Regions from separate parts of the Paenibacillus sp. GbtcB18 genome, predicted to be linked through region 2. Evidence: predicted binding sites of a transcription regulator. Region 2 holds the regulator's gene; each other region holds the start of a gene.

Region 1 (9,943 bases), 200 kb from region 2:
GCTGTATGTGAACGAATCCGTTCAGCGCCGGATCTGGGTATACGATCTGAGCGAAGCGGGCGCGATTTCCAACAAGCGTCTGCTGATCGAATTTCCCGATTTCGGACTGGACGGAATGCGCTGCGATTCGCAGGGCAACCTGTACAGCACACGTTTCGGGAAAGGAACGGTCGTGAAGATTTCCCCTCAGGGCAACATTCTTCAGGAAGTCGTTCTTCACGGCAAAAACTGTACGAACCTGACCTTCGGCGGTCCGGACGGCAGAACGGTTTATGTCACGGTAGCGGACAACGGCAACGTGGAAAAGTTCCGCACGGACGCTCCCGGCCGATGCCGGGTGTTAAGCGGGGTCGTCCCTTCTTAGACCCCTTTCATCTGAATCAAAAAAAGACTTGGTTCCGTACGCTTCCCCCGGGAAGCGCACGGCCAAGTCTTTTTTTGCGTGCCGTTATTTCAGTTCATTCACTTGTTTGATCGGTGTCGTTTGGATCGGCAGGTTTTTGGAATCGATCACTTTCACCTGCAGGTTGACGGGTTTTCCCGGCTCGATAGCATCTTTCGGTACGACGGCGGAGAGCGATTGGCGGCTCTCGTACGTCGTCTTCAAGGCCTTGTCGTTCAAATAAACGACACAGCTCGGAGCAAAGTTCTTACCGCTGATTTCAACGGAAGAGTCTCCACCGCTGCCTCCGGCCGTACCTTGATGAAGCGGCGATACGCTGTCGATCGACATTTCGCCGTAGCCGAGCGTATATTTCGGATTGATGATCTTGTCGCGGAAGCCGTTAAAGCTGTACTGCTCCCCGAACAGAACATCGTATTGAAGCATCCGGTATTCCGTCACATCCTGCTCGGTTAGCTTCAACCGGTCGTAATGATTCCGGGGCGGGATCATCGGGAACTTTTTGGACAAGGAGAACAGGTAATCCGTATAAGGCGTTCCTTCTTTTTGCGCCAAATTCAAGAGATAAGGCCCGAGGAAGGAAGCGCTCATGTTGAGCTTATCTTGGTGCTTCGGCAAATAGTTATCCCAGACGACCACGGGCAGCGTGTACATCTTATCCAGCACGGCTGCGGAATCGTCATCGTCCTTCAAGTATCCGGTATCTTTGTAAGCCTGGAAGTTATTGCCCATGGCCGGAAGATGGTCGCCGAACAGCATGATGATCGTCGGCTCGCCTTTCTTCTCGTAGTGCTCCACAAGCATTTTAAGCGCGGCATCCGTATTATGAACGCCCTGGGCGAGTGTCTCGATCATGCCCTTCGTTTCCTCTGGGAAATTGCCGCTCGCTTTGATGGTGTTCTGTTTGAATTTATCCGGTGTAAACGGCGCGTGATTCTCCATCGTGTTCGCGAATACAAAGTCAGGGCCGGGCGAGCTGTCGACCTGCTCGATGATTTTGTTCATCACCGCTTTGTCGGTCAGATAAGGACCGTTGTATTCCGGTTCGAAGTACTCCTGGGAAATGAATTTGGAGAATCCGAAGTTCTGGTACACGTTGCGGCTGTTGAAAAACCAGTTATGGAACGGGTTAATGGCCGCCGTCTGATACCCTTGTCTCGCTAAAATGCTGGCCAGTGAATCGACGCGACGGTTCATGTACTGATTGTAGGCGATAGCGCCTTCCGGCAGAAAGCGGATCGAATTGCCCGAGAGCACCTCGAATTCGACATTGGCGGTTCCGCCGCCGAACTGGGGCGACAGCATGTAACCGCTGGAATAGTTCTGCTGGAGATGATGGATGAACGGAACCGGATCTTCACTGAACGTGACGTTCTTCATCCGGGTAGGATCCCAGAAAGCTTCGCCGAGAATGACGATAATGTTCGGTTTTACATTCGGATCTATGTTTGTACGGCGTTCGACCTTCTTCACGAAGTTGTCCATATTCGCCTGGCTGTAGCCCTGGGGAGCATCGATAATGATCTGCTCGATATTCATGACGGTGGACAGCATAAACCCGTTGACATGATAGTTATCGGCCTGGTTCCAAGGAATGGTGGAAATATGAAGGGCGGATTTGATAGGAACCGGTTTGTCAAAATAGACCACGCATGCGAGCGCGATGCCAAGAACACCGAGAACGATGTTCTCTTTCCAGCGGAAGCGGGAATGGGTCCAAGGAACGAAATAGAGCAGCGCGACGCTGGCCGCAAGGAAGACGATAATGCCGATTACGATCGTTTTATCGAACAAACCGTTCAAGTATTGGACGATATCGGTCGTCTCGCTGCTGAGAAACAAATCCCAGGGCAGAAGAGGCACGCCGAGAATCTTGAATTTGATTCCGCTAATAAGGCCGCAGATCAGCATGAAAGCGGCTACGATCCAGAACGCGATGCGGCTCCGGCCGGTCAAAGCGGTAAAAACAAGGAACAGGCAGAAGGTCAGCAAATAGTTCAGCACCATTTCGCCCGGACTGTGCTTGACCCAGGATAGGGCGGCCATTACTCCTCCCCGATTTAAAAACTCAATGAAGACAACGAGCAGCAGGGGCCAAACGAATAAGTGCAGCCGACGCGCTATAAAATGAATACCTTTCTGCATCACAGATCTCCTGTTCATTCAATTTACAAACATTTTACATATGATTTGCTATGCCATTATACCATGTAGAACCAGGTCTCGATACCTAAAACCTTGTAACAAAATCGTTACAATTTCATAAAGAATTTGTGATTCTTATCACATGTGGGTGCTCAGTCCGAAGGTAAGATGAAACCATGAAAAGCTTCATTGACAAAGGGGGATGCCGCTATGGCAAAGCTCGCGCCTGCCAAGGAAAAGCAGGACATTAAGCCCGCTCCGCAAAGCGGGGCGAACGAGAAGGAACCGGAACTGAAAGGCGCTTTCGCATCGGTTATGATTCTGGGCGCGTTTATTCTGATTACCTGGTTCGGCGTATTTGCTCTATATCTTATAAGAAGATAACGGGACAAATGCGCAAAAAGTTCCGCGAATCGGAAAAAAAGAGGGGATATTACATGCATATTCATCGTTTGGAGAAAATTTGGATCGTTTTCGGCATCTCCATGCTCATCGTTTTCCTGTCCGTAATCGGCGTATCGGCGTTTGCGATGGGAATGAACCCGCCGACCGGGCATGCGCACACGATCGATCCGGCGAAGGTCGATTTGACGCCGCCTTTCGATCAGCCTGGCCTCAAAAAAGTCGGGGAGAACGAATACGAAGCCGTTATGACCGCCTTCGCGTTCGGCTACAAGCCTGACAAGATGGAAGTTCCCGCGGGAGCGACCGTGCATTTTATGATCACAAGCAAGGACGTTGTCCACGGGTTTGAAATCCCGGGCACAAATGTAAACATGATGGTGCTTCCGGGTGAAGTGAATCATCTTACGTATAAGTTCGACAAGCCGGGTTCTTATCTCGTGCTCTGCAACGAATACTGCGGCGGAGCCCACGAATGGATGAAAACGACGATTGTCGTTCATTAAACCCACCGGCAGAAAGGAAGTCGTTATGTATGAACGGTACCGAAACGCAACCGGCTCGGCAAGCCGCCGCTGCCTTTAATCCGAAAGACAGCAAGCTCGTTCTCGCTCACATTTTATTCGCTTTCGGCGCTCTTCTTCTGGGAGGTATCGCCGGAGTGCTGCAGGGCCTAGTCCGCGGAGGCATGATCAAACTGCCCGCCGGAATCGGCTATTATCAGCTGCTGACGGCACATGGCGTGCTGATGGCGCTCATTTTTACGACCTTTTTCATTATCGGGTTCCTGTATTCGGGTATCTCCAAAACGCTCGGTGGCGAGCTGCTGCCGCTGCCGCGGCGCCTCGCCTGGCTCGGCTTCGGCCTGATGGCGGGCGGAACGGCGCTGGGAACCGTTTTTATCCTGCTCAATAAAGCGTCCGTGCTGTACACGTTCTACGCTCCTCTTAAAGCATCGCCGTATTTCTACATCGCTTTGACGATGGTTGTCGTCGGCAGCTGGATGAGCGGCTTCGGCATCTTTATCAATTACCGCTACTGGAAGCGGACTCATAGAGGGCAGCTGTCGCCGCTGTTTTCCTTCATGGCGGTCATTACGATGCTGCTCTGGCAGGTCGCGACCATCGGGGTGGCGGCGGAGGTTCTGCTCCAGCTGATTCCTTGGTCGTTCGGCTGGGTCGACACCGTAAACGTCCTTCTGAGCCGCACGCTGTTCTGGTACTTCGGTCATCCGCTCGTTTACTTCTGGCTGCTGCCCGCCTATATTTGCTGGTATACGATTATTCCGAAAGTGATCGGCGGCAAAATATTCAGCGACGCGCTTGCCCGGCTTTCGTTTATCCTGTTCCTGCTGTTCTCGATTCCGGTAGGGTTTCACCACCAGTTGACAGAGCCCGGAATCAGCTCGTTCTGGAAATTCCTTCAGGTTATTCTGACCTTCATGGTCATCGTGCCTTCCCTGATGACGGCGTTCTCGCTGTTCGCCACCTTCGAAACGACAGGCAGGGAGAAGGGGGCCAAAGGCCTGTTCGGCTGGTTTAAGTTTCTCCCTTGGAAAGACGTCCGGTTCTTCGCTCCGTTTATGGGGATGCTGATTTTTATCCCGGCGGGAGCGGGCGGCATCATCAATGCCAGTAACCAGATGAACCAAGTCGTGCACAACACCCTCTGGGTAACGGGACACTTTCATCTGACCGTCGCGACCAGCGTGGCCCTTACTTTCTTCGGAATCACCTACTGGCTGATCCCGGCGATCACGGGCCGGCAGCTGACGCAGAGGCTGCACAAGCTGGGAATTTGGCAGACGATTCTCTGGTGCGTCGGCATGTTCTTCATGTCGGGCTCCATGCACACCGTCGGCCTGCTCGGCTCGCCCCGCCGGACCGCGTACACGACGTACGAGAATCATCCCGACACGGTGCTGTGGATGCCGTACCACGTCGCGATGGCGATCGGCGGCATGATTCTTTTCGTAGCCGTCGTCATGATGATCTATAACGTCGTCGCGCTTATGCGTTCGCCTAAAGGCGAGACGGAGTACCCGATCGGCGAAGTGCGCGATGCATCGGAGCCGACTCCGAAGCTGTTCGAGCGCTGGGGGCTCTGGCTCGGCGTGACCGCCGTGCTGATCCTTGTTGCGTATACGATACCGGTCGCCCAAATGATGGGCGGAGATACGCCGGGCTCGATCCCTTTTGTAACCTGGTAAAAACGGAGAAAGACCGTCTGATGCGCAGATGCCGCGTCAGACGGTTTTTTCGTGCCGCCAAGCGTAAAAAAAGCCGTTTTTATAGGTAGAGGTTTCCCTAGATGGGCATAATCAAAGGTACAGCCCCTTTCAGTTCACGCCACAGAAGCCACGGCACGCGCGAATACGCCGATTTCAAACGGAAGGAGATCTGACCGTATGGACCTCATTTCAGGAGAACCTTATTGGCCTCATATTCAACCGGAAACCGCCCGGTATCCGAAACTCGAATGCGATACCGAATGCGATATTCTTATCATCGGAGGGGGAGTGGCCGGTGCGCTGGCCGCTTACAGGTTAATCCAGGAGGGATTCACTCCTATGTTGGTGGACAGCCGGGATATCGCCGGAGGCAGTACGGCAGTCAACACGGGAATTGTCCATATGTTCAACGATAAAACTTTGACCAGCTGCATTCATTCATTCGGGGAAGAAAACGGCGTCGCTTTTTACAACTTGTGCGGGGAAGCGGTACGGACTCTTGGCGAGATCTGCCGCAAGGAGAAGCTGGACGCCCACTTCAAGCAGCGGGATTCGCTGTATCTTGCTTCGGATGCGAAAGATGTGCCGCTGCTGACGGAGGAATACCGGACCCTGGTGAAATACGGTTTTCAAGTCGAATTTTTAACGCCCGAACGGATCGCGAAGAAGTTTTCATTTACAAAACCCGGAGCCATCCTGACCGGCGAAGGGGCTGCCATTAATCCTTATGCCCTTGTACACGGTTTGATAGCGGCCTCGGCGGCTAAGGGGATGAAGGTGTATACACGCACGGAAATCGTTTCCCGTGTGGATACCAAGGACGGAATCGTATTCACGACCCGGGACCGCGGCAGCATCCGTGCCCGCTTCGCGGTCTATTCCACCGGACACGAATCCCAGGATATAAGAAGGAATCCGAATGCGAAACTGCTTACCACCTACTCTGTCGTGACCAAGCCTCTTCAAGAAATAACGGGCTGGCATAAGGAATGCATGATCTGGGAGACGGCCCGTCCTTACCTCTATTTGCGTACAACCGGAGACGGAAGGATTATAATCGGCGGGGAGGATGAGCCGATGATGACAGCAGAAGAGAGAGCCGCGCGCCTGGCGGTAAAGAAAGACGTTTTGCTGCATAAAGCGAAGGAACTTTTTCCTCATCTGGATCTTCAGGCGGAATACGCATGGGCAGGTGTCTTCGGGGCGACACATGACGGTTATCCGATGATCGGAACCCAGCCGGGTTTTCCGAACAGCCTGTTTTCCCTGGGATACGGAGGGAATGGGATCGTGTACTCGGTTCTGGGGGCAGAAATCATTGCCAGCTTTGCAAAAGGACGCCGGCATCCCGGAGAATCGCTATTTCGTTTTGATCGAAACGGGTCAGGCGTTAACTAAAAGAGGGGGTGCGGTTCCGGGCCGCTCCAATCTTAGTCTTTTCTTCATACATACTGACAGTTTAGCAGGATAAGAAAAATTAATGCCTTCTTAACATACGGACATTTTATGGCTTCTTCCTATCCTATATAATGAAGGGAGCTGTGTGTACCGCACAGATTTTTGCTTCAGGGAGAGGAGAACAAACATGAAAGTCGCCGTAGTTGGCTGCGGAACAATGGGGACCGTTCACGGAACGGACTATCATCGAATGCCGGGAGTCGAATTAACCGGAGTATGCGATCTCGACCGGGACACGGCACGGGACCTGGCAGGACACTTGCAGACGAAAGCGTACTTTTCTTTCGAGGACATGATGGCGGAGGCGGAGATCGACGCCGTCAGCATTGCTCTGCCGACCAACCTGCACAAGGAATATGTCATGAAAGCGGCCGATCTGGGAAAGCACGTGATTTGCGAAAAACCGATTGCGCTGACGCTGGAAGATGCCGAAGAAATGATCGCCTACTGTCAAAAGAAAGGCGTGCGTCTGTTTATCGGCCATGTGGTCCGTTTCTTCCCGGAATACGCGGATCTCAAACGCAAGCTGGAGGCCGGCGTAACCGGGGAACCCGGGGTGGCTCACTTGAAACGGGTAGGTTCGCATCCGGGAACCGTCAAGGACTGGTACAACGATTTTGACAAAAGTCACGGCGTCATCATGGACATGATGATTCACGATATCGACTTTGCCCGGTGGGCATACGGAGAAGTGCAGGAAGTATTCGCTCTCAACCGGCGCAGCGAGGAGCAGGATTACGCCCTTGTGACCCTGCGGTTTGCAGGCGGAGCCATCGCGAACCTCGAAGGCCACTGGGGCTATCCGGGCGCTTTCGCGACAGCAGCCGAATTCGCCGGCAAAGCCGGCATTATCCGGCTGAACAGCCGGGAGACGGATTCCTTGAAGCTGCTGAGAAGCAGTGCGGCGCCGGCCGGTACACGCGGGGTGCAGGTACCGAAAAGCCCGTCGTACCAAGACCCGTACTACTACGAGCTGGAGCATTTCCTGACCTGTATCCGTGAGGACAAGGAACCTCTCGTCACGGCGGAAGATGCGCTGCGGGCTCTGGAAATCGTGCTGGCTGCCCTCGAATCCGCACGTAAGGGACAGCCTGTCCGGCTGCCGCTGAAAGGAGGCGCAAAGGGATGAGAAAGCTCAAAATCGGAATGATCAGCTTCGCCCACGGTCATGCGTTTTCCTATTTTAACGCATTGAACGCTTTGCCGGAGGTCGAGGTTGCCGGGATTGCCGACGAGGACAAGGACCGTGTCGCCAAAATAACGGACACCTATGGGATTCCGTACTACAGCGAGGCGGATGAACTGCTGAGAACCGACATTGACGCCGTTGTGATCTGTTCAGAAAATTCCCGCCATGCGGAGCTTACGATCGCTGCCGCCAAAGCCGGGAAGCACATCCTGTGCGAGAAGCCGCTCGGCATCTCCACGACGGAGATGGAACAGATGATCGCGGTGTGCCGGGAGCATGGCGTGCAGCTGATGACAGCGTTTCCGTGCCGCTACATACCGGCCGTCGTGCAGGCCAAAGAAGCGATCGACCGCGGGGAAATCGGCGAAATTATCGCCATCAAAGGAACCAATCGCGGCAGCATGCCGGGCGGATGGTTCGTCGACAAGAAGCTCTCCGGCGGCGGGGCCGTGTTCGACCATACCGTCCATGTGATGGACTTGATGCGGTGGTTCCTCGGCAGCGACGTCCGTGAAGTGTTCGCTTATGCCGATACCCGCTTCCACGAGCTGGATATCGACGATGCCGGCATGGTGCACGTGAGGTTCGAGAACGGCGTCTTTGCCGTGCTGGATCCGAGCTGGTCCCGCAGCAAATCGTTCCCGACCTGGGGCGACGTTACGATGGAAATCACCGGCACGAAGGGGGTCATTTCCATCGATTCCTTCGCGCAGAAGAACGAAGTTTTCAGCGATGTCACCGGCAAGGCCCAGTGGAGCTACTGGGGAGACAACATGGACGAATACATGATCAGAGGCTTCGTCGATGCCCTTCTAGGCGGAAAGCCGGTGCCGGTTACCGGTGAAGACGGGCTCAAGGCGGCGGCCGTCGGTCTGGCCGCGTACGAGTCGGCGCAGGCGGGCAAGCCGGTCGTTCTGGACTGACATTTTTCCGCTGCAAAACCGGACCCTTGCGTTCCGGCGGGTGCCTTGCGAAAGCAGGCGATCTGCCGGTTTCGCCAGGGTTTTTTCGGGTCTTTTTTCCGGTCAAAGTTTTGTGAACACTTTCCGACACTAGTGTCCTATTGGAGGTGTTATTGTCTCCGGGACCTTGTAAACCCTCGGACGGCTTGATATGATAAGGGCGTTGCTGCGTCTACAAGGAATACATATACGAACATGGAGGAATCGACATGTCAGACAAGTTGTTAAACATTTTTCATCAATCGCATTCGGGATCGTGGGCGTTTATCGTCATCCTGTTTGTGGTAAGCGCCATTTTTTACCGGCAGAAAATTACTCCTATGATCCTCAGATTGTTCTACCTGATTATGCTGGTTTCCGGAATCGGCATGCTGATCGGCTACGGCTTCCCGGTCAAGTACGTGGTGAAGGGAATCATCGCTATCGTTATGATCGGACTTATGGAAATGATTCTCGGACGCATGAAAAGAGGACAAGGCAAGGAATCGTCTACTAAGATCCTCTTTGTCGTCTGGGCGGTTCTGATCGTGATCGTCGTGCTGCTCGGCTACGGAATATTTTAAGTAAACGAAAAAGCGGTAGAACCGTCCCTGCCTAAATGGGGGACGGTTTTGTCCGTATCCGGTTAAGGAGAGAAATCATGTTAAAACCGATGCTGTTTCTGTTCTGGTCTACGATGTTGGGCGGACTTGTTCTCGGTATTGCCGTCTGGGGGATCGGCAAGGCCGTTTTCCCGGACTTTGTGTCGATGGATGTCGCGGTGAGCGGCGCAAGTGAATTTTCTATGATCATTATGGCGACACTTACCATGTGTATGATCAGCGTGGTCGGGTATTTCGCGTACCTGATGACCAACTATTACATGATCGGAATTCTCCGGAACCGCAAAGGCGCGTGGTCCGGTCTTCAGCTGTTCTTTATCGTCATGGCTATCGCGAACCTTTTTTTCTTGCGCTATCAGGGCTTTGCGGAAGGTAAGGAGAGCTTTGCGATGTATGCCGGCATTCCGGTCTTGATCGCCGCGGCGGCTTTGATCGTTTCGCAGGTGAAGGTGAAGCTGACCAACGCTTCCGCCAGAATACCGACGCTGTTCTTTATGATCGTGGTCACCTGCCTGGAAATGCTTCCGGCTTTCAGCATCAACGATTTGACTT
Region 2 (9,943 bases):
GCCGGACAGCCGTCTGGAAGCATATCGAAAGCCTCCGGCAGGACGGGTTTCAGTTCGAAGCCGTCACACGTAAAGGCTACCGTCTGACAGAAGAGCCTGACAAGCTCCGGAAAGCTCACATAGAAGAGGCCTTGCAGACACGCTTCATGGGCCGGCACATCGAAATCCGCGAAGCGGTAGAATCCACTATGAACGAAGCGCACAAGCTCGTCGCGGAAGGGGCCGAGGAAGGGACGCTGATCTTTGCCGAAGAGCAGACCTCCGGACGCGGCCGGATGGGCAGGCACTGGCATTCGCCGAAAGGGAAGGGCATCTGGATGAGCCTGATCTTGAAGCCGCGTGTGCCGGTTTACTTCGTTCCCCAGCTTACGCTGCTTACCGCGGTAGCTCTTTGCCGGGCAATCCGTAAGGAATGCGGCATCGATATCGGCATCAAATGGCCCAATGATCTTCTCGTGAAGGGCCGCAAGGTAAGCGGGATTCTGCTTGAAATGAGCGGGGAAGACGAGCGGCTGAAGTACGTCATAATCGGCGTCGGCATCACGGCCAATCTGACCGAAGCCGACTTCCCGGAAGACCTGAAACCGGTCGCCACTTCACTTGCCCTGGAATCGGGAGCGCCGGTTCGGCGGGAGGCGATGATTGCGGCTTTTCTGAATGAGCTGGAGCAGCTGTACGACCTGTATCTGGAAAACGGATTCGCTCCGATCCGGATCATGTGGGAAGCGATGAGCGTCTCGCTGAATTGTCCCATCCGGGTCAAAACGAGCCAGGAAACGGTGGAAGGGCGGGCGGATTCACTTGATGACAGCGGAGCGCTGACCGTGATCGCGGACGACGGCCGCAAGATTAAAATTTACAGCGGCGATGTCGAATTACGCTAAACCGTCTGTTCAAAAGACCGGGTTTTTGATATACTGTCACCGTAAGGCGGTATCTTCGGAACTGCACTTATACGGTTAACGCTTTAGACAATTGCATAAAGTACGTTTGTGTGTTTTCTGATTCTGCTCTGAGCCTGAAGGACCGAGACAGAAGGATCATACGATTCACGATTCTTTGACTATGCGCCCTTTCAGTCTGTTTGCTGAAGGGGTTTTTTGATGCTTAGAACCCGGTCGAGGCTTGGACGGAAGCACGGTTTTATTTTTTCCACATTAAAAAAGAAAGCGTGGGATTGACATGGCGCAAGAGCGCAAACCGATGACGACTGTCAAGCTGCAAAAAATGAAAGCGAGCAAGGAACCGATTTCGATGGTGACGGCCTACGATTACCTGACGGCCAAACTGGCTGACGAAGCGGGAGTAGACATGATTCTGGTAGGAGATTCCTTGGGAAATGTCATTCAGGGACATGAATCCACTCTGCCGGTCACGCTGGATGAAATGATTTATCATGCCAAAACGGTGACACGTGCCGTGAAATCGGCTTTTGTCGTGACGGATATGCCGTTTATGACGTACCACGGAAGCCTGGATACGACGCTTCAGAACGCGGGAAGGATTATGCGCGAGGGTCTGTCCAAAGGCGTGAAGATGGAAGGCGGCGCGGAAATCGCCCATGCGGTTAAAGCATTGACCCAGGCGGGTGTTCCTGTCGTCGGCCATCTCGGATTGACGCCCCAGTCGGTTCACGTGCTGGGGGGTTACCGCGTGCAGGGCAAAAATTCCGAACAGGCCCGCAAACTGATGGAAGACGCCAAAGCACTGGAAGAAGCAGGCGCAATCGCGATCGTACTGGAATTGGTAACGGAAGAACTGGCGGAATGGATCACAAGCAAGCTGTCCATCCCGACGATCGGGATCGGTGCGGGAGCTTCCTGTGACGGCCAGGTTCTCGTTTTTCACGATATGTTAGGCTACGAGCCGGACGCGCCGGCCAAAAAATTCGTTAAAGCTTACGCGCAGGTCGGCCTGGCCATCCGCGAAGGGATCGGGCAGTATGTGGCCGAAGTGAAGGGCCGCAAATTCCCGGCCGAGCAGCACGGCTTTAAAGGAGACAACGAAGTTCTCCAGTATTTGTACGGAACGGCCGTTAAATAAACGGTTATCCTAGCTTTAGTCCCGAAGGAGAGAGAGACGTTGGAAGTTATTCAAAGCGTAGCCTTGCTGCGCAGCACGTTGCAGCAGAAAAAATCCGGGATCGGGGCGTCCCTTAAAGCCCCGGTTGGTTTCGTGCCCACGATGGGCTATCTTCACGAAGGGCATTTGAGTCTGATCAAAGCGGCCCGCGAAGTGAGTGAAATCGTCGTGCTCAGCATTTTCGTCAACCCGCTTCAGTTCGGTCCTACCGAAGATCTGGACCGTTATCCGCGGGATACCGAGCGTGACCTGAAGCTGGCGGAAGAAGCCGGCGTGGACATCGTTTTTCTACCCCAGGTTGAAGAAATGTATCCGGGACCGGTCAAAACGACCGTTTCGGTATCGGGCATCACTTCGGTGCTCTGCGGCGCTTCACGACCCGTGCATTTCGACGGGGTGACTACGGTCGTTGCCAAGCTGCTCAATATCGTTCAGCCCGATAAAGCTTTCTTTGGGCTTAAGGACGCGCAGCAGGTTGCCGTCGTTTCTCAGATGGTGCAGGACCTGAACATGAACGTGGACATTGTCGCCTGCCCCATTTTGCGCGAAGAAGACGGCCTGGCCATGAGCTCCCGGAACGTATTCCTGAGCAAGGACGAACGCGAACAGGCACTGGTTCTGAGCCGCTCATTGAAAGCTGCGGAAGCCTGGGTGCGGGAGCACGCTTCATTCCGGGCCGAAGACCTCCGCGGCGCCGTAAAAGCCGTCATCGAAGAAGCTCCTCTCGCCGATATCGATTACGTGGAGGTTTTGACGTACCCGCAGCTGGAGCAGCTGGAAGCGGTGGAACCCGGCGTACCCGTGCGGCTCATCGTCGCACTGGCGGTCAAATTCGGCGCCACGCGGCTTATCGACAACACTATTTTAACCCTGGGGAAGTGATCGCATGTTCAGAACTATGATGAAGGCCAAAATTCACCGTGCGACGGTGACCGAGGCGAATCTTAATTATATCGGAAGCATTACGATCGACGAGGATCTGCTGAATCAGGTCGATATGCTGCCCAACGAGAAGGTTCAGATCGTTAACAACAACAATGGGGCCCGCCTGGAAACGTACATTATACCGGGTCCGCGCGGAACGGGAGTTATCTGCCTTAACGGTGCCGCGGCGCGGCTCGTGCAGACAGGCGACACCGTTATCATCATTTCTTACGCGATGATGACGGAAGAAGAGGCGCGGCGCCACAAGCCGACCGTTGCCATCATGGGAGAAAACAATAAAGTCGCCCAACTGCTAAAAGAGGAAATGCATGCAACCGTACTGTAACGTCTGGCACCCTTAAAGAACTTGTATGAAAAGCCCTTCGGCAACGCAGAATGAGTGTACGACAGCAAAGCCGAAGGGTGGGGGATGCACAGTGTTCAAACATTTGTTCGCCACGATGAATGAAGTGTTGGATGAAATTTTGCTTCAGTTGCCGAATGCAAAAGGTGCGTTAAAAGCGGAACTTGAAGAAGAGCTTGGGGCCCTGAAGGCCATTAGTGACGATTGTATCGAGCACTGGCTCCTCTTTGAGGAGAAGCTTGGAAAAACCCTGTCCGTCGGAAACGCGTCCGTCACGTCCTCATTAGCCTCAGCCGCCGATTCGAATCAGCTGCAGAACTTGCCGCAGCCTGCCGAAGAGGCTCAGCCACATTCGGCCGAAGGAAAGGATGCGGTGGAGTTTATCCGCGGACAGGGGTTTTATATGCTGCTTATGTATGAGCAGGCAACCCGGGAATTCGAGGCTCTGCTCACGCGCGAACCGGACTTTTTACTTGCGAGGGCTTATCTCGCCATGGGATATCTGCGCCAGGGAGATAACGAGGAAGCCGCCCGACACTTTACCCTTCTTCTGGCACTCACCGAAAATAAACAGATGAAAGCCATCTCTTATAATGCGATGGGCTGCATTCAATTTCAGAACCGGAACCTGGAACAGGCGCTTGAGTATTTCAAAAAAGCCTACCATGCCGATCCGGACTGCTTGGAGCTTTTTTCCGCATCGAACGAATAAAAAGAAATAAGAACGAATGATCTCCTTATTTGCGGAATTGACAAACTAACTTCCCCTCTGGACCTCTAAATGTGGTATGCTTAGGATAGAAGCTGGAGAAAGGAAGAAGGCTTGAACTTATGAAATTTGCGGTTTTGGATTTTGAAACGACTGGAACGGGCCCGGCTGACGATATTATTCAAGTCGGTCTCGTTATTATAGATGATATGGAAGTAACCGACAGGTATACTTCCCTGGTAAATCCGGGGATCAGTATACCTTCTTCGATTACGGAGCTTACGGGCATTACCGACGAGATGGTGGAGCATGCCCCTAAGGTCGACGATATTATGGCGGAGATGTATCCGCTGCTTTTTGACTGTGTTCTCGTGGCCCATCATGCTTCGTTCGATCTCGGTTTTTTACAGCGGGCCCTGCGCAAAACGGGTTACCCCGATTTTACCGGGCGTGTGTTGGATACGATAGACATGCTGAGAATTGTGTTTCCTTCTCTTCCGACTTACCAGCTCGGCATGGTGGCTTCGGCCTTCGGCATCGAACACGAGCGGCCCCATCAGGCCGACAGCGATGCGGACGTTACGGCGGAAATCTGGACGATGAGTCTGGACAGGCTTCTGTCCCTGCCCCTATTGACGGTCCAGCGGCTGGCTCAAATCATGCCGGCCGAGACGAGCGATCTCGGCTGGTTTATGTCTGAAATCGCCCGTTTCAAGGAACAGCAGACTCCCTTGGACCAGTCGATTCACCAGTATTACCGCCAATTCGCGCTGAATGTGCAGGACTGGGGGGACGAAGATCCGGTACGCGACGAGAACGATGTGCTGGAATTGAGCAACTCTTTTGAAGACGTTTACGATCAGGTCAAAGAAGCTTTGAAAGCGAAGTTCGAGCATTTCGAAAGCCGCGAAGCCCAGGAAATCATGATTCATGAAATCGAGGAAGCCTTTCAGAACGACCGGCACCTCATGATCGAAGCCGGCACAGGCACGGGCAAATCGCTCGGATATTTGATCCCGTCTCTCTATTACGGGATTAAGAATGACGAGAAGGTGGTCGTCAGCACGCATACGATCAACCTGCAAGAGCAGCTGCGTGAACGGGATATTCCGCTACTTCACGACATTTTCCCGGTAAATTTCAAAGCGTCGGTTCTCAAAGGCCGCAGCCACTACTTGTGCCTCCGCAAGTTCGAGAACCGCATCTCCATGCAGGAGTTCGATACGGGCAAGGAGGATGCCATTACGGCCGCCCAGATGGTCGTCTGGCTGAGCCAGACGCAGACCGGCGACGAGGAGGAACTGCATTTCGGGAACAAGGGGGCCGCTTTCTGGCATACCGTATCCAGCGATGCGGAGTCGTGTCAGAACCGGCACTGTCCGTGGTTCAAAAAATGCTTTTATCACCGTGCGCGCCATGACGCCAACAATTCGGACGTCGTCATTACGAACCACTCGCTGCTGTTTACCGATATGAAGGCCGAGAACCGGGTGCTGCCGGCTTATAAGCATCTCGTTCTGGACGAGGCCCATCATTTCGAAGAAGTGGCTAGCAAGCATCTGGGCAAGGAGCTTCACTACCTGGGGCTCACGAATCAGCTTCTCTGGCTGTTTAAGGACAGCCGGAACGGACAGCTGCCGGCGCTTCGCACGAAGCTTCAGCGGTATGACGACGATTACCGGGCGGCTACCTGGATGAACGGAATCGACAACCTTTTCCCGAAAACTTTGCTCATCAAGGAAGCTTGGGACTTACTCTGTGAAAAGTTTTACGAGCTGCTCCAGACGAATTCCGAGCCGGGCCAAATCGACCCCGGTTCCCTGGTGGTGCGTCTGAAAAAAGAATCGCTTCCTTCGAACTGGAGCGATTTCACGGATCTCGAGGAGATTTTGGAACAGCACATCCAAGAAGTGTATAAATCCGTGGATTCGCTCGTGCAGGATTTGAAAGAAGTGCAGGAAGAATACGACGTCCAGAGCTTCGTAACCGATCTCGGCGGCGTGGCGAAGGAACTGCAGGCAGCGAAGGAGACGCTCCGCTTCTTTATGAAGATGGCGGACGATAACTTCGTTTACTGGGTAGAAGCGGGGACGTACAACAAAAGCCGTTCGATCAACCTGATCTCCGTGCCGATGGACGTAAGTCCGCTTATCCGCGAACATTTCTTTGACAACAAAGAGAGCGTTATTCTCACATCGGCCACCCTCTCGGTCAATAAATCGTTCCAGTATTCGGCGGATCAGCTGGGGCTGAAACTGCCGGCCGAAGCAGAGGAGAATCCGAAGCTGAAAACCGTCCAGCTCCCGTCTCCGTTCCAGTACCGGCAGCAGGCTCTTGTCTGCATACCGCGGGACTTCCCGATGATCCGGGGCCGCAGCGGCGAAGAGGAGTTCCTCAAAGCGCTGACGGAGTCGCTTACGGATGTGGCCGTGGCTACGCGGGGGAGGATGCTCGTGCTGTTCACTTCGAACCGGATGCTGAAGCTTGCCCACGCGGTTCTGAAGGAGAATCTCCGCCCGCACGGCATCCATGTGCTCGGCCAAGGGGTGGACACCGGCAACCGCAGCAAGCTGACTCGGCTCTTCCAAGAGCATAAAGCGTGCGTGCTGCTCGGCACGAGTTCATTCTGGGAAGGGGTGGACATTCCCGGAGAAGCCTTGACTTGTCTGGCCATCGTACGGCTGCCTTTCCAGCCGCCGAACCATCCGCTGGTTGAAGCGAAGAGCGAAAACCTGAAAAAACGGAATCAGAACCCGTTCATGAAGCTGTCGGTGCCTCAGGCCGTCATCCGATTCAAGCAGGGCTTCGGCCGACTTGTACGCAGGGCTTCGGACAAAGGGATTGTGCTGATTTACGATACGCGTGTCATTGAGACGCAGTACGGGAAGCACTTTCTTTACTCCCTGCCGGGACCGAAGATTGAGCATATGCCTGTAGAGCGCATCGTACCGAGAATTCAGGAATGGATGGGAGAGAATTCGCTTGAAGTCACTTAAAATATCCGAGGCGGTCGTCAAACGGCTGCCGATCTATCTGCGTTTTCTTAATGAACTATCAAAGAAAAACGTATTAACGGTTTCGTCCCAGGATCTGGGGCAGAAACTGAATCTGAACCCGGCCCAAATCCGCAAAGATTTGGCTTACTTCGGTGAATTCGGTAAGAAGGGGATCGGTTACGATGTGACCTATCTTATCGAGAAGATCCGGCAGATTCTGAAGCTTGACCGCCAAATACCGGTTGCCCTCGTGGGAGCCGGTAACCTGGGGCGGGCGCTGTGCAACTATAACATCTACTTGCGCGATCAGATGAAAATAACGGCGATTTTCGATTCGTCGCCGGACAAGATCGGCCAGGTCATCAATAACATGAGCGTTCTGCCCATGGAGCATCTGGCCGATGTTATCCGGGATTCCAGCATTCGAATCGGCATCATAACCGTTCCGGCGCCGGAAGCGCAGAATGTCGCCAACCAATTCGTAAAGGCGGGGATCGAAGCGATTCTGAACTTCGCTCCGTCTATTCTGAAAGTACCCGAGGAAATCCGCGTGCATCATGCGGACTTTACGGCAGAGCTCCAGAGCCTGGCCTATTACCTTCCGGAATGAGCAAGTGAGGGTTTTGGTCTTGAAAACCAGAAAAACCGCTATATGGGCCGTTTGGGCCGTATGGCGGTTTTTTAATGGAACTCGCTATTTGATTTACATGTTATACGAAGAACTTAAACAACACGGTGTACAGCACGTAAGACAGAATGATGCTGATCGGAATCGTAATGATCCAGGTAACGATCATGCGCGTTACGGTACCCCATTTCACCTCATGAAACCGGAGTACGGAACCCGAACCGATGATCGCGGAGGAAATCACGTGAGTCGTCGAAAGCGGCATCCCCATGTGCGTGGAGGTCTGAATCACGATGGAGGAAGTCAAATCCGAAGCGAATCCGTTGATCGGCTCGATTTTGATCAAGTTTTTGGAGATCGTCTTGATGATCTTCCAACCTCCGATCGAGGTACCGAGACCCATTGCGGTCGCAGCGGCGATTTTCACCCACAACGGCACATCCATGGTTGTCTGGGCTCCGGCAGCGACGAGTCCGAATACGATAATGCCCATCGCTTTCTGAGCGTCGTTCCCCCCGTGGGAGAAGGACAGCAGCCAGGCGGACAGGATCTGGAAGAACTTGAAAACACGGTTCAGCTTCGAACGGGATTTGTTGCCCGTCAGGATGACCAGGTATTTGATGATCGTCATGATGATATAGCCGGCCACAAATGCGACAATCGGCGAAAGTACCAGAATCAGCACGATCTTGCCGAGACCGCCCCATTTGACGTAGTCGGCTCCCGCCCCGGCCAGCACGGCTCCGACAATGGATCCGATGAGGGTATGGGAAGAAGAGGATGGAATGGCAAAATACCAGGTAACCAGGTTCCAGATGATGGCGGAAAGCAAGGCCGCGATGACGATAAATTCGCCGTGGTTGATCTTGGACGGGTCCGCGATTCCGCTGCCGATCGTCTTGGCCACTTCCGAAGAATACAAGGCACCGACGAAGTTCAAACATGCGGCGGATATAATGGCCACTTTCGGGCTCATCGCACGCGTAGAGATCGAAGTCGCTACCGCGTTGGCCGTATCGTGGAAACCGTTGATGAAGTCAAAGGCAAGAGCGAGAAAAACGATCGCAATCAAGGTAATAAGAACTGTTGTCGTCATGAAATCCTCCTAAACTGCTGGGCTTACGAGTAGCGCAGCACGACGCTTTCCAAGATGTTGGCAACGTCTTCACATGCATCGGTGGTCTGTTCGAGACGTTCATAAAGTTCTTTAAGCTTGAAATCTTCGTAAGGATCGCGTTTGGTGATAAAAATTTCACGGATGCCTTCGCGCATCAGGCGGTCGGCTTCGTTTTCAAGCGCATTGATTTCAACCGTATGTTGCGGGATCTGCATGTACTTCTTTTTGGAAAGAAGTTTGAAGGCATCGAGCATATGTTGGCAGCTGGACACGATCACGGCGGAGAATTCCTGCATAACCTTGTCTGTCTGGCTGATGTTGAGATAGTCAAAACGTGCTGCTGTCGCTTCAATGCCGTCCAGTACGTCGTCGAGCTTGGAAGCCAGCTCCATAATATCTTCACGGTCAAGCGGAGTGATAAAGACTTTGTTCAGCTCTTTAAAGATTTCGTGGGTGATCTGATCGCCTTTGCTCTCAATGTCTTTGATCATCTGGAAAAAGTTTTCCGGAATTTTATCTCCCATCATCGCGTTTCTGAACATCTGGGATGCATGGAGTGTGTTTTCTGCCGCCCGTATGAGCAGGTTTAAAAAATCGACGTCTCCTCTTTTACTGCTAAAAAGCGATGCCATTACGGTTCCTCCTAGTGATTCGATTGTAAAGATTCCGTGAAGTTAAGTTTAATGTATGTAGAATTTTGTAGCTTAAACTCACAAACTTAAAAATATCATAACATTTCCCCAGAAAGCAATCACTGGTTGAGCGTTTTTTCAATTGTTTGCTTCGCTTGATTTTAAACAAGTGACGTTGTACATTGAAAAGATAAGAATAACTGCCGATTTCGGCGGATTTATACGGAATGAGGGCTAACGGATGAAAAAAACGATTATCATAAACGGCTTGTTCGTAACCGGGGACGCCGCCGCTCCCGTAATCGAAGGCTGTATGGTTATGGAAGGGAATCAGCTTACATATATAGGAAAGGATGCGCCGCAACCGCTGGAAACTTATGACGAAGTCATTCGCGGGGACCGCAAGCTCTACATGCCGGGCCTCGTTAATACGCACGGCCATGCGGCGATGACTTTGCTGAGAGGCTACGGAGACGATCTCGCCCTCCAGG
Region 3 (9,943 bases), on a different contig from region 2:
GCATGTCCTTTCCAGATTGCTCCATTGAACTTTTGTTTCCGAATGCTGCATCTTTAAGGAGAAAGACACCGGAAGCAGTCTTACGTTCCATCATCACAAACACTTCGTCCCTACCCTCAAAAAAGTTAAAATCCGGTTACAGTTTGGCTACAGATGGGTAATGTTACCTCTCTGTAACCCACCTTGATCCAAGGGGTGCCTATAATAAAACCGGACAACCTAGGAGGGATACTTAGTATGAAAAAATCATTTAAACTTCTGACTCTTGGCCTGGCAGGCTCCTGTCTGCTGGCGGCCTCAACCGGAACTTCTTACGCGAATAGCGCGGTACAGGCTCCTGCAGCCACTTCTGTTGCGGCGGAACCCGTATCCGCACAAGCTTCCGTTAAAAACGGAGCTGTACAGGTGACAACCAAAGAAATAAAGGAAGATTCCCCCGAACTGAGCGTCAATCTTCAGCTTCCCGTTATACAGGGAATGAAAGATACGCAATACCAAGACGAACTTAACGATATTATTTACCGGCATGCCATGAAAGATGTGGAGGCAGTGCGCACGCAGGCTCAACGTGATTTGGCTGCCGCCAACGGTTCCGCAAGCGAGCTGGCAATGCCTTATTCGGTCGATTTGATAGCTGAAGTAAGCGCATCGGGCGGCCAGGAAGACGCGAACCGTCTGTCTCTGCGGGTAGCAACTTCCGTTTATACGGGGGGTGCTCACGGGATGCCGCGTGTGGATACCTATAACGTCCTGAATGCGGAAGAAGCTCAGAAGATTGAGCTGAAAGACTTATTCGGGGACAATTATAAAGCGATTATCGACAAACAGATCAGTCAGGAAATCGCCAAGCATCCGGATGATTTCTTCGAAGACGCGTTCTCCGGCATTACCGATACGCAGTCCTTCCAGATTAGGGACGGTAAAGCGGTAATCGTGTTCTCGCCGTACGATATTGCCCCTTATGCCGCAGGCATCCAGGAGTTCTCCATCCCTATCGCTCAAGGAGGCAGTTCTTCCGCACCCTCGAGTCTCGTAGTGGGCGGTGAAGTGCTGTCGGCGAAGCAGGGCTCGCTCTACACCACAGCGGAAGGCACCACCATGGTTCCCCTCCGCGTTACGGCCGAGAAGCTGGGCTTCCAGCTTAAGTGGAACCAGGAGCAATGGGCTGCCGAACTGTCCAAAGGTGCGGTGTGGACAAGTGTCTACAAGAATAAGGATGCGTATACCATCAACAAAATGGCGCCGATCTCCCTTGGCGAAGCGGCTGTCATCAAAGAAGACGGCAACATGTACGTGCCCGCATCTTTCTTCTCCAAGATACTGAAGGCTGACGTAACCGTAACCGGCGATCAGCTCGCGATTAAATAAAACAGGCCTTCGCAGCGGCTGGGCCCCGCCCCTCATATAACCCGTTTAAAGAAGCGTTTCCGCTCTTTAAACGGGCTTTTTTTGCGGCACCGGATAAGTCTTCTTCCCTCAAAAACATGAAAAAAGCCCCGCCACTCTCCCAAAGGAGAATGCCGGGACTTAGGTTCAGACCGGTTGATTCCGGAAAAATTCCGGACCGCTCTTAGTAAGCCAGTGCAAACAGGCCATGAATGTGAGACAGGTAACGGATGTTACTTGCTTCTTTCATGAGCGTTGCAGGCAGGCCTTTCAGGCGGGTTTGGTTGCCGCCGATCGAACCGATTCCGTCTTTGCGGCCCAGACTTCCGAGTGTACCGGAGAATACAGGCGTGAAGACGTCCATCGGAGCGCCTTCCAGTGCCGCGAAGAGGTTGTAACCGACCACTTCGCCCATCTGCCATGCCAGCTGTGCGGTTGGCGGGTAAGGACGCTCGGCACCGGCCGGGAATACGACCGCGCAGTCGCCTGCAAGGAATACGTCCGGGTGGGACGTGGATTGCATGAACTCGTTAACCGTCGCGCGGCCGCGGTTCACTTCGATGCCGGAGTTAGCGACAACCGGAGTGCCTTGTACGCCGCCCGTCCAGACGAGCGTGCTGGTTTCGATTGTGCTTCCGTCTTTCAGGGAAACGACGGATTCCTGCATTTCGGTGATCGCAACGCCCGTCAGGAACGTTACGCCGCGTTTTTGCAGGCTTGTCGTAGCGCGCTCGATCAGTTCCGGATGGAAACCCATCAGGATGGAAGGAGCCGCCTCTACGCAGTACAGGGAGACGTCGTTGAAATCGACGCCTTTGCTGCGGCACAGGCCAGGCAGCATATCGGCGAGTTCGCCCACAAGCTCGATACCGGTCAGACCGCCGCCGCCGACTACGAATGTCGCGTCCGCTTTGTTCTTGGTCTGGCTGTAAGCTTCGATCCGTGCTTCCACGTGCTCGCGGATGCGGTTGGCGTCGTTAACGGATTTCAGCGTGAAGCTGTGCTCCTGGAGGCCAGGAATGCCGAAGAACGCCGTTTCGCTGCCCAGGGCAACGACGAGCTTGTCGTAATCGAACGATTTGCCGTTCGACAGGATGACGCGCTTGCTGTCCGCGGAAATGGTTTCGACCGTGCCGATTTCCAGGTTGATGTCTTTACCGCGCAGGAGCTTCTCCAGAGGCAGGGCAACTGCTTTCTCGTGCAGATTACCTACAGCCAGGCGGTGCAGCTCGGTAATGATTTGATGCGTAGGAAAACGGTTAACAACCGTAATCGTAGCTTCTTCCGCAGTCAAGTGTTGACGGGCTGTCAGTGCGCTGAGCAAGCCGCCGTAACCGCCACCTAAGATCAAAATATGCTTGGACATACTCATCCTCCATTCTTGTTTCAGCTTACCTTATGATTTAACGCTGTTGCTGCCGTTCGGCTTGAACATCCAAGAATGCCTGTACGAAACGGAATGTCTTTTGTACTTGCGGGTCTTTCAGCATTTTGAGAAGTCCGAACAGTCCGATCGTGGAATGTTCCGCTTGAGCGCGGTCGCTTGCTTCGATTGCAGCCGCAGCTACGCCTTTGGCTTTCTCGGTGATCGGCTTAACAAACTCGTTCATACCGCCTTTGAGGTCGTCGATCAGAACTTGGTCGCTCGCAACGCTTTGAGCCAAATCGTAAGCTTTGGTAAGAATCGTAACCATTTCCGCCAATTTCGGCAGATTCTCCACGAGAACGGTTAAAGACTCCTGAACCTCTGGCTTCATCAACTGATCAAGGACATCCTGGGTTTCCCTTTTTTCAGTAGTGCTTGGGGTTTGATTGGATGTTTCTGACATAAGCTAACGTCCTCCTTTGCTTTGAAATAGAAGCCCGTTTATTTTTCGATCCCTGCCTAGCCATCGAGACGTCTTCTGTCTTCGCATAAGTTTCCCTATTCGTGATAAATGAACCACGCGGCCTGATAAGATTGTAACATTTTTCACATAAAAGGAAGAAGGTTTTTCTTGGCTGCGAGTCCATCACTTGCAAGATCGGGAAAAATGTCGAACAGGTCGAAACGGAACCCTATGTACTCCTATTATACCTCCGTCTTGCTGACAAGAGAAAAACAATTTTTTAGACATGTGAATAATTTGTGACAAAAATCACTTCTTTTCGCACCCCTGCTCCTTAAGCAGGTATACATGCTTGTTTATTCCAATAACTCCTCGGATTTTATTGCCAGAAGAGTCAAGTCTTCGAGAAAAAATTTCATCAAAACCGGCCTTCGCCGGACCGCGAGAGGGTGGTAGGTAAAAGCTGCGGGCAGGCCCAGTACCGTATGCCAGCCGCCCCTTAATCCTTTGACATCCTTCTCCTCGTCCGCAAACAAGGTTTGGACGACCGTGTTCCCGAATCCGAACAAAATTCGCGGGTTTTTGGCTCCGAGCTGGGCCTTCAAATGAGGAAAACATGCGGCTCTTGCCGCAGGCTTGTCATAGGCTCTGACCGGCCGGCACTTGAGCAGGTACGTGACATACACGGACTTGATGTCTAGACCGGCTTCATGCAGGCCAAGCTGAAGCGTCTCCCTCGTTCCGCAGAGGAACGGGTCGCCTTCCCGGTTCTCCCGGGCGCCCGGATTGTCCAGGATCAGCACAATGTTTGCATCCGGGTTCCCTTCTCCCCAGACGACCCGCTGCCGCTGATCGGCCAGCTCGCACAAGCTGCAGTCGGCCGCATGGGGCGGAGCTTTTTCTTCCGGCAGAATGGAGGGGCTAAAAATCGTCATGGGCGCGCACCGACCTTTCACTCGGTTTTGGAGGTAGTATGACCCTGCCGCTCTTTCTTTACTTGCTTTTTCATGAGTTATATCCGGCGAAAAGAAAAAGTCCGCCCTTCTGAAAAGACGGAAGCCCTGCTCACAAGAAAAAACCACCCGCATGTACTCAACGGATGGTCTCGGTTGCGGCACCAAAGGCGGCAATCTTTTCTTGCCCGGGCTAGGTCTTCGGCCTTTTAAAAAGCTGGTTCATCACCTCGGAAAAAATAAGTCCGGCGGCAATCGAACCCGAAATCATAAACGCTTTGGCGGCGAGCTGAACGGCAAGATTATAGTCATTTTCCACGAAAGAACGCATCGCATCATAGGCCATGCCTCCCGGAACGAGGGGGATGATCCCCGCCACGCTGAAAACGATAATGGGAGTCTTGTAGAGACGGGCGAAAACCCGGGATATCACCGTCACGAAGAACGCCGCGGCCAAGGTGGCCACAATGGCATTGGTATCGCTCCGCACAAGAGCGACGTATACGAGCCAGCCCATCATCCCGACGAAACCGCACTGGATCAAGGTGTTCCTTGGAACGTTAAAAATAATGCCGAAGGCGGCGGAGGCGATATAACTCGTCACGAGCTGCGCAATCATTGAGGATTCCTCCGTTAATAAAATGAAAAGACGACCGCGATGCCGGCACCGATGGCAAACGCCGTCAAGAACGCCTCCGCGCCCTTGGACAAACCGGACACGAGATGGCCCGCCATCAAGTCCCTCACGGCGTTCGTGATCAGCAGCCCCGGAACTAGCGGCATGACGGAGCCGATGATGATTTTGTCCAGCTCCTGTCCGAGCCCTGTCCATATAAACAGAGAGGCCAGCATGCCGATAATGAAGGAAGCCAGAAACTCGGCTACAAATTTGATCAGCACATACCGGTGAAAGATAAGGAACCCGATAAAGCCCAGACCGCCTGTGACGACGGCCGGAAGAAAATCGGGCCATCCCCCGTTGAACATGATCGTAAAACAGCCGCTGGATACGGCTGCCGCCGCAATCTGAAGGGCCACGGGGTAGGCCAGATTAGCCCTATCCACCTTGAGAAGCAGCCTATGCGCTTCCTGGAGGTCAAGCTCTCCGTTGCTTATTTTGCGGGAGAGTCCGTTGACCAGGGTGACCTTATGCAAGTCGGTGGATCGCGTGGATATCCGGACCAGCTTGGTCGGATCGCTGCCGTCCACGGAGAAGATAATGCCGGTCGGGGTCACGAAGCTGTGGGTATGATGAAGGCCGTAAGAGGCCGCAATGCGGGTCATCGTATCTTCCACCCGATACGTCTCCCCTCCGTTCTGGAGCATAATCTTTCCCGCCAGCAGGCATACATCTACGATTTTATAAGTCTGACCGGGACTGGACGCCTGTTCCATCGCGCACCTCTTCCTGTGGATGTAGATAAGATGCCGGCCTGCCCTGCCGCCGCTCTCAATCCAGCAGCTCCATCAGCCGGGTAAACTCGCCTTCGCTCAGGTCTCTCCATTTTCCTTTGGGAAGTCCGTCCAGCTTGATATTCATGATGCGCACCCGCTGCAGCCGGTGCACCTGATACCCGAACGCCTGGCACATACGCCGGATTTGCCGGTTCAGCCCCTGCGTCAGAATGATGCGGAAGGTATGGTCATTGATGCGGGTTACCTTACACGGTTTCGTCTTCGTGCCCAGAATGCGGACGCCCGTGGACATGCCCTGCACAAAGGAGTTCGTGATCGGCTGATTCACGGTGACGATATATTCTTTCTCGTGGTTATTTTCCGCACGCAAAATTTTATTGACGATATCCCCGTCATTGGTCATGAGGATAAGACCTTCCGAGTCTTTATCGAGCCGGCCGATCGGGAAGATTCTCTCCGGATGCCGGACGAAATCGACGATATTGCCCGGGATGTGACGCTCCGTCGTGCATGTGATGCCAACCGGTTTATTCAAAGCTATATAGACGGACTTCTTCTTGGTCCCCAGCGGCTTGCCGTCGATTCTCACATCGTCTCCCGGCTCGGCCGTACTGCCCAGCTCCGCCGGAGCCCCGTTAATGGTCACTCGTCCGGCTTGAACGAGCTCATCCGCTTTACGTCGGGAACAAATACCCGTTTCACTAATGAATTTATTGATCCGCATGAAGCTGTTATCCCCTTCTTTTGCCTGTTAGGTTGTGAGTCCCTACCGATTTATATGCCTGTATTGTACCATAATCGGATGCAATTCGCGTCTCCACTCCGTCACAAAAACGGCCCCTCCACGTATTGATGGCACCGCACCGAATCGGAGGATGAGAAAGAGACGCGTTCCGGGGCTGGGGAGAAGCTCACGGCAGCGGGACAGCACGGTGTTTCAAGGAATAACGAGCTGCTGCACTAAGGCACTTGGAAACCGGCAAAAAGCAGCAGCAGGGCTGCAATCAAAGCTCCGGCGATCAGGAAGATGCTCCCCGTTACGGCAACTTTCAGAAAGCCCCGCTCCTCTCTCAGCATGCCGGCATAACCCAACACAAGGCTTGCGCCGAGCGAACCGATAGCGGTATAAAAAAGCAGGCGAATGCCCGCCGACTCGGAGCCGGCCGGGTTTTCCGAGATCAGGTAGCTCCCGACGAGCAGCAGAACGCCCAGACTGCTTAACAGCGTAGAGCCCGTTCCGAACTTTTTCTTCGATTCCATGGCAGCCTCCGCAATCATTGGATTTCTTTCTTATATTCCATTCATACGAAGCGGATCAAAGAAGTTTCCGGATTCGGGTTGAAAAACGGGAAAACGCCCGGCTCATTTAAGAAGATCCGGGCGTTTTGTGTCTGCCGAATAAGGCCCCGTGTCCCTACGACTGTTCTTCCCCCACGAGAAAAGTCAGTTTTTTCCCCAGAACGGAAATACTCGCCGGGGTATGCACATAAATTTCCCCGTCCATGTCGGCCTGCATAGGCTGATCCGTGGTTAGCTTTAAGGAAGTCGTGCGGATGAACTCGAAGCTGCTCTTCTCGGAATCCCATTCCCCGAAATTTTTGATCTTGAACAGTTCCTTAAGCAGCGGCAGCCCGGCTTCGCGGATAATCGCCACATCCAGGACGCCGTCGTAAAGGGCATCCGCCGCCAGGGGCAGCGGCCTCGTACCGAGAAACCGGCCGTTGGCGACGAATAGCATCACCGCTTCTCCGTCTGCCCGCCCGCTGTCGTGTTTCAGGGTAAAGCGGAACGGATCTGCGGACGCCGCCGTCTGGAGCGTGCTGATAAAATAACTCAGCTTGCCGATCGTCCCTTTCAGCTGCGGATTGATATTGACCGAGGCGTCGGTAATGAGGCCGATACCGAAGAAGTTCGAGAAATACCGGTCGTTCGCCCGGCCAATATCTACCGGCCGCGTGCGGCCTTGCATAAGGGTCTCCGCGGCCCGCTCCAGCTCCTGGGGAATATAGAGCGCCCGCGAGAAATCATTGCATGTCCCGCCGGGAAGAATACCGACAACGGGCGGATCGGCAAGCGGCGCCAGTCCGTTCACGCATTCATGGACGGTCCCGTCGCCCCCCAGCACAAGGAGGAGGTCCGTCTCCTCCCCGCGCTCCCGGCAGATCCGCTCCGCATCTCCCGGCTCCTTCGTCTGCACCAGCGTGAGCTCTTCGATGCCCGCCGCAAGCGGGCCGATCACCGCCCCCAGCCTGCTGCCCGCTTCCGCCTGGCCGGCGCTGCCGTTGTGGATCAGAATCGCTTTTCCGAACATGCCCACCGCCTCCTCCGTTTACGCCAATTTTCCTTCTCTAGCCTGTACTTACCCCGATCCAGAAATCCGGACCACTTTTTCCATAAAAAGGGGAACGAGTTCGAAATTCCGTCTGCTCCTATCCCACTATCCGGCCCGCGATAAAATATGGACCCAAAGGACAAAAGCGAACGCAGAAGCAAGCCGACATCTCTTTAATCGAGTAGCACCTTACAAAGTTTTTCCGAAAAATTTTGCCACGTGCACCCGCCCTTTCCTTAACGAAAAAAAGAGAAGGCACCTTTCAGGCACCTTCTCTCCTTCTATCTTCTATCCAGAAATTAGGGAAAAACCATGCAATCCCATCAAATTTCTTTTCTTTGAAAATAGCTCAAACCTGACAGGAAGAAAACCACAAAACCTCCAAGAATAACGTAAATCAGTGTCTCGAAGGAAACATGAAGTCCTCCCAAGCTGGTGTCGCTCGCCGGGAGCATCGCCAGGAACGGCTGCGCCCACGGATAGAACGGGCCGTACGTTTCGGAATTGGCCACCAGAATGTTCGGCAGCGTGAAAATAACGTTGAGCGCAAGCGGGGCGGCGAAGCTCACCCAGGCTACGGAGACCCAGAGCTGCAAAGCCGCCAGCGGCAGAGTAGCGAGCCATCCGCCCAAGACAGGCCACAGCAGCTGGCTCCAAGGGATGCTTGCGCCAAGCCCCTTGATGCAGCCCGCTCCGATCAGGCCGCCGAGGAACAGCAACTGAGTGACGGCGAGCAGCCCGGTGACCAGCAACAACTTGGCCATGAACAGGTGGGAGCGTGAAACCGGCAGCGCCAGCACCTGCTTCCAGCCCCCGCCCATGTGCTCGTAGCGGCACACGAAAGCCGCGAATACGCCGGTCAGCAGCGGGAGGAACAGCATCGCATGAATGAGGGCCATCGTGCTCAGCAGAAGCGTCCATGCGATCAAGGGTTCATTCGCCGGCACCGACAGGGCCAGACCGGTCACAAAAGCGAGCAGCGGGGAGATGAAAATCAGCAGCCAGATGTTCGTTTTGCGCAGCTTCAGCCATTCGGCACCCAGTATTTTAAAGAAAGCGGCCATCTCAGTTCACATCCTGTCTTGTAAAGTGAGTCAGCCCGATCAGGAACACGACGATGCCCGTCGCGATCCCAAGCCATACGTTCAGCTCGGGCCGTCCGGCTTCGTTCACGAGCAGCGGCCATTTCCATAGGAACCAGTCCGGCAGCCGGATGGAAAAGAGGCTCAGCACGGTTCCCAAAATACCGGCCGTTAGCGGAATGGCCTGATTTCGGACCGCTACGGACAACCACAACTGAATGGACAGGATCGGGATTCCGGCGAGAAGCGGGAACAGGCTGATGCGAAGCACGTGCATAACGGGAACGTTCATCCCGAAGCCGAGCAAGAAGCCGAGAAGTACGGATCCCGCCGCCAGCAGGAGGCACGACACAAGCAGCAGGATGAGTACGAGCAGCAGCTTCGACGTGAAGACGCTGAAGCGAGAAACCGGCAGGGCCAGCAGCTGCTTCCAGGAATTCCTCTGATGCTCGTAGCCCGCGATCATCGACGTCAGCAGCGTCATGCCGAGCAGCAGGGCCGGGGCCGCGAGAAACTGGATGTTCGAGAGCAGCCCGTACCAGAGATCGTTGGCGTACTGCTTAGTCAGATAGTCGTAACGCAGACCGAAGTTGACGGCCTGGAGACCGACCACGCCCACGGGACCCAGCAGCACGAGGAACCAGGCAAGCGTCCGGCGGATTTTCAGGAAATCCGCCGCCAGTACTCTGCCGATCATAAGCTCTCTCCCTCCCCTACCAGGTCCAGGAAGAAATCTTCCAGCGATTTCTTCTTCTCTTCCACCCGGTAGACGGAGTGTCCCGCCTGGACCAGGCCGGCCACAACCTGCGCGATCTTCTCGTCGGGAGCTTCCTCGAGAAGAAGCGAAGACTCGTCGGCCACCGCGAAGCATCCGGCCGAGGCGGCGGTACGCAGCGCCTGCTGCGGCGCGTCTACGGCAATGCGGATCTGGCCGCCTGCCCGTTT

Evidence for each region. Region 2 encodes Rex, which represses fermentation and respiration genes when NADH is low (regulators of the CRP and FNR family bind a similar motif). Its sites were predicted from a motif close to TTGTGAAATATTTCACAA; they were not measured.
Region 1: KVT34_RS00325 (cytochrome c oxidase subunit 2A) is a predicted target of Rex. The motif match lies at 2,675-2,692, and genes of this name have one in related genera.
Region 3: KVT34_RS20805 (DUF1641 domain-containing protein) is a predicted target of Rex. The motif match lies at 3,347-3,364, and genes of this name have one in related genera.

The regions. Positions count from the first base shown of each region.
Region 1 covers NZ_JAGXJX010000001.1:66,502-76,444, forward strand. Annotated here, with positions in the region: gene KVT34_RS00315 (SMP-30/gluconolactonase/LRE family protein) at 1-364, shown strand, start outside; gene KVT34_RS00320 (sulfatase-like hydrolase/transferase) at 449-2,548, opposite strand; gene KVT34_RS00325 (cytochrome c oxidase subunit 2A) at 2,759-2,932, shown strand; gene KVT34_RS00330 (cytochrome c oxidase subunit II) at 2,986-3,456, shown strand; gene KVT34_RS00335 (b(o/a)3-type cytochrome-c oxidase subunit 1) at 3,486-5,159, shown strand; gene KVT34_RS00340 (NAD(P)/FAD-dependent oxidoreductase) at 5,358-6,578, shown strand; gene KVT34_RS00345 (Gfo/Idh/MocA family protein) at 6,766-7,767, shown strand; gene KVT34_RS00350 (Gfo/Idh/MocA family protein) at 7,764-8,750, shown strand; gene KVT34_RS00355 (DUF1516 family protein) at 8,999-9,352, shown strand; gene KVT34_RS00360 (KinB-signaling pathway activation protein) at 9,430-9,943, shown strand, end outside.
Region 2 covers NZ_JAGXJX010000001.1:270,377-280,319, forward strand. Annotated here, with positions in the region: gene KVT34_RS01405 (biotin--[acetyl-CoA-carboxylase] ligase) at 1-884, shown strand, start outside; gene panB (3-methyl-2-oxobutanoate hydroxymethyltransferase) at 1,183-2,043, shown strand; gene panC (pantoate--beta-alanine ligase) at 2,083-2,964, shown strand; gene panD (aspartate 1-decarboxylase) at 2,969-3,352, shown strand; gene KVT34_RS01425 (tetratricopeptide repeat protein) at 3,444-4,082, shown strand; gene dinG (ATP-dependent DNA helicase DinG) at 4,175-7,075, shown strand; gene KVT34_RS01435 (redox-sensing transcriptional repressor Rex) at 7,062-7,685, shown strand; gene KVT34_RS01440 (inorganic phosphate transporter) at 7,786-8,799, opposite strand; gene KVT34_RS01445 (DUF47 domain-containing protein) at 8,823-9,452, opposite strand; gene KVT34_RS01450 (amidohydrolase) at 9,694-9,943, shown strand, end outside.
Region 3 covers NZ_JAGXJX010000007.1:239,895-249,837, reverse strand. Annotated here, with positions in the region: gene KVT34_RS20815 (stalk domain-containing protein) at 238-1,368, shown strand; gene KVT34_RS20810 (NAD(P)/FAD-dependent oxidoreductase) at 1,571-2,752, opposite strand; gene KVT34_RS20805 (DUF1641 domain-containing protein) at 2,790-3,215, opposite strand; gene KVT34_RS20800 (uracil-DNA glycosylase) at 3,572-4,150, opposite strand; gene KVT34_RS20795 (threonine/serine exporter family protein) at 4,362-4,787, opposite strand; gene KVT34_RS20790 (threonine/serine exporter family protein) at 4,802-5,563, opposite strand; gene rluF (23S rRNA pseudouridine(2604) synthase RluF) at 5,619-6,308, opposite strand; gene KVT34_RS20780 (hypothetical protein) at 6,545-6,844, opposite strand; gene KVT34_RS20775 (diacylglycerol/lipid kinase family protein) at 6,999-7,895, opposite strand; gene KVT34_RS20770 (ABC transporter permease) at 8,240-8,980, opposite strand; gene KVT34_RS20765 (ABC transporter permease) at 8,982-9,695, opposite strand; gene KVT34_RS20760 (ABC transporter ATP-binding protein) at 9,692-9,943, opposite strand, start outside.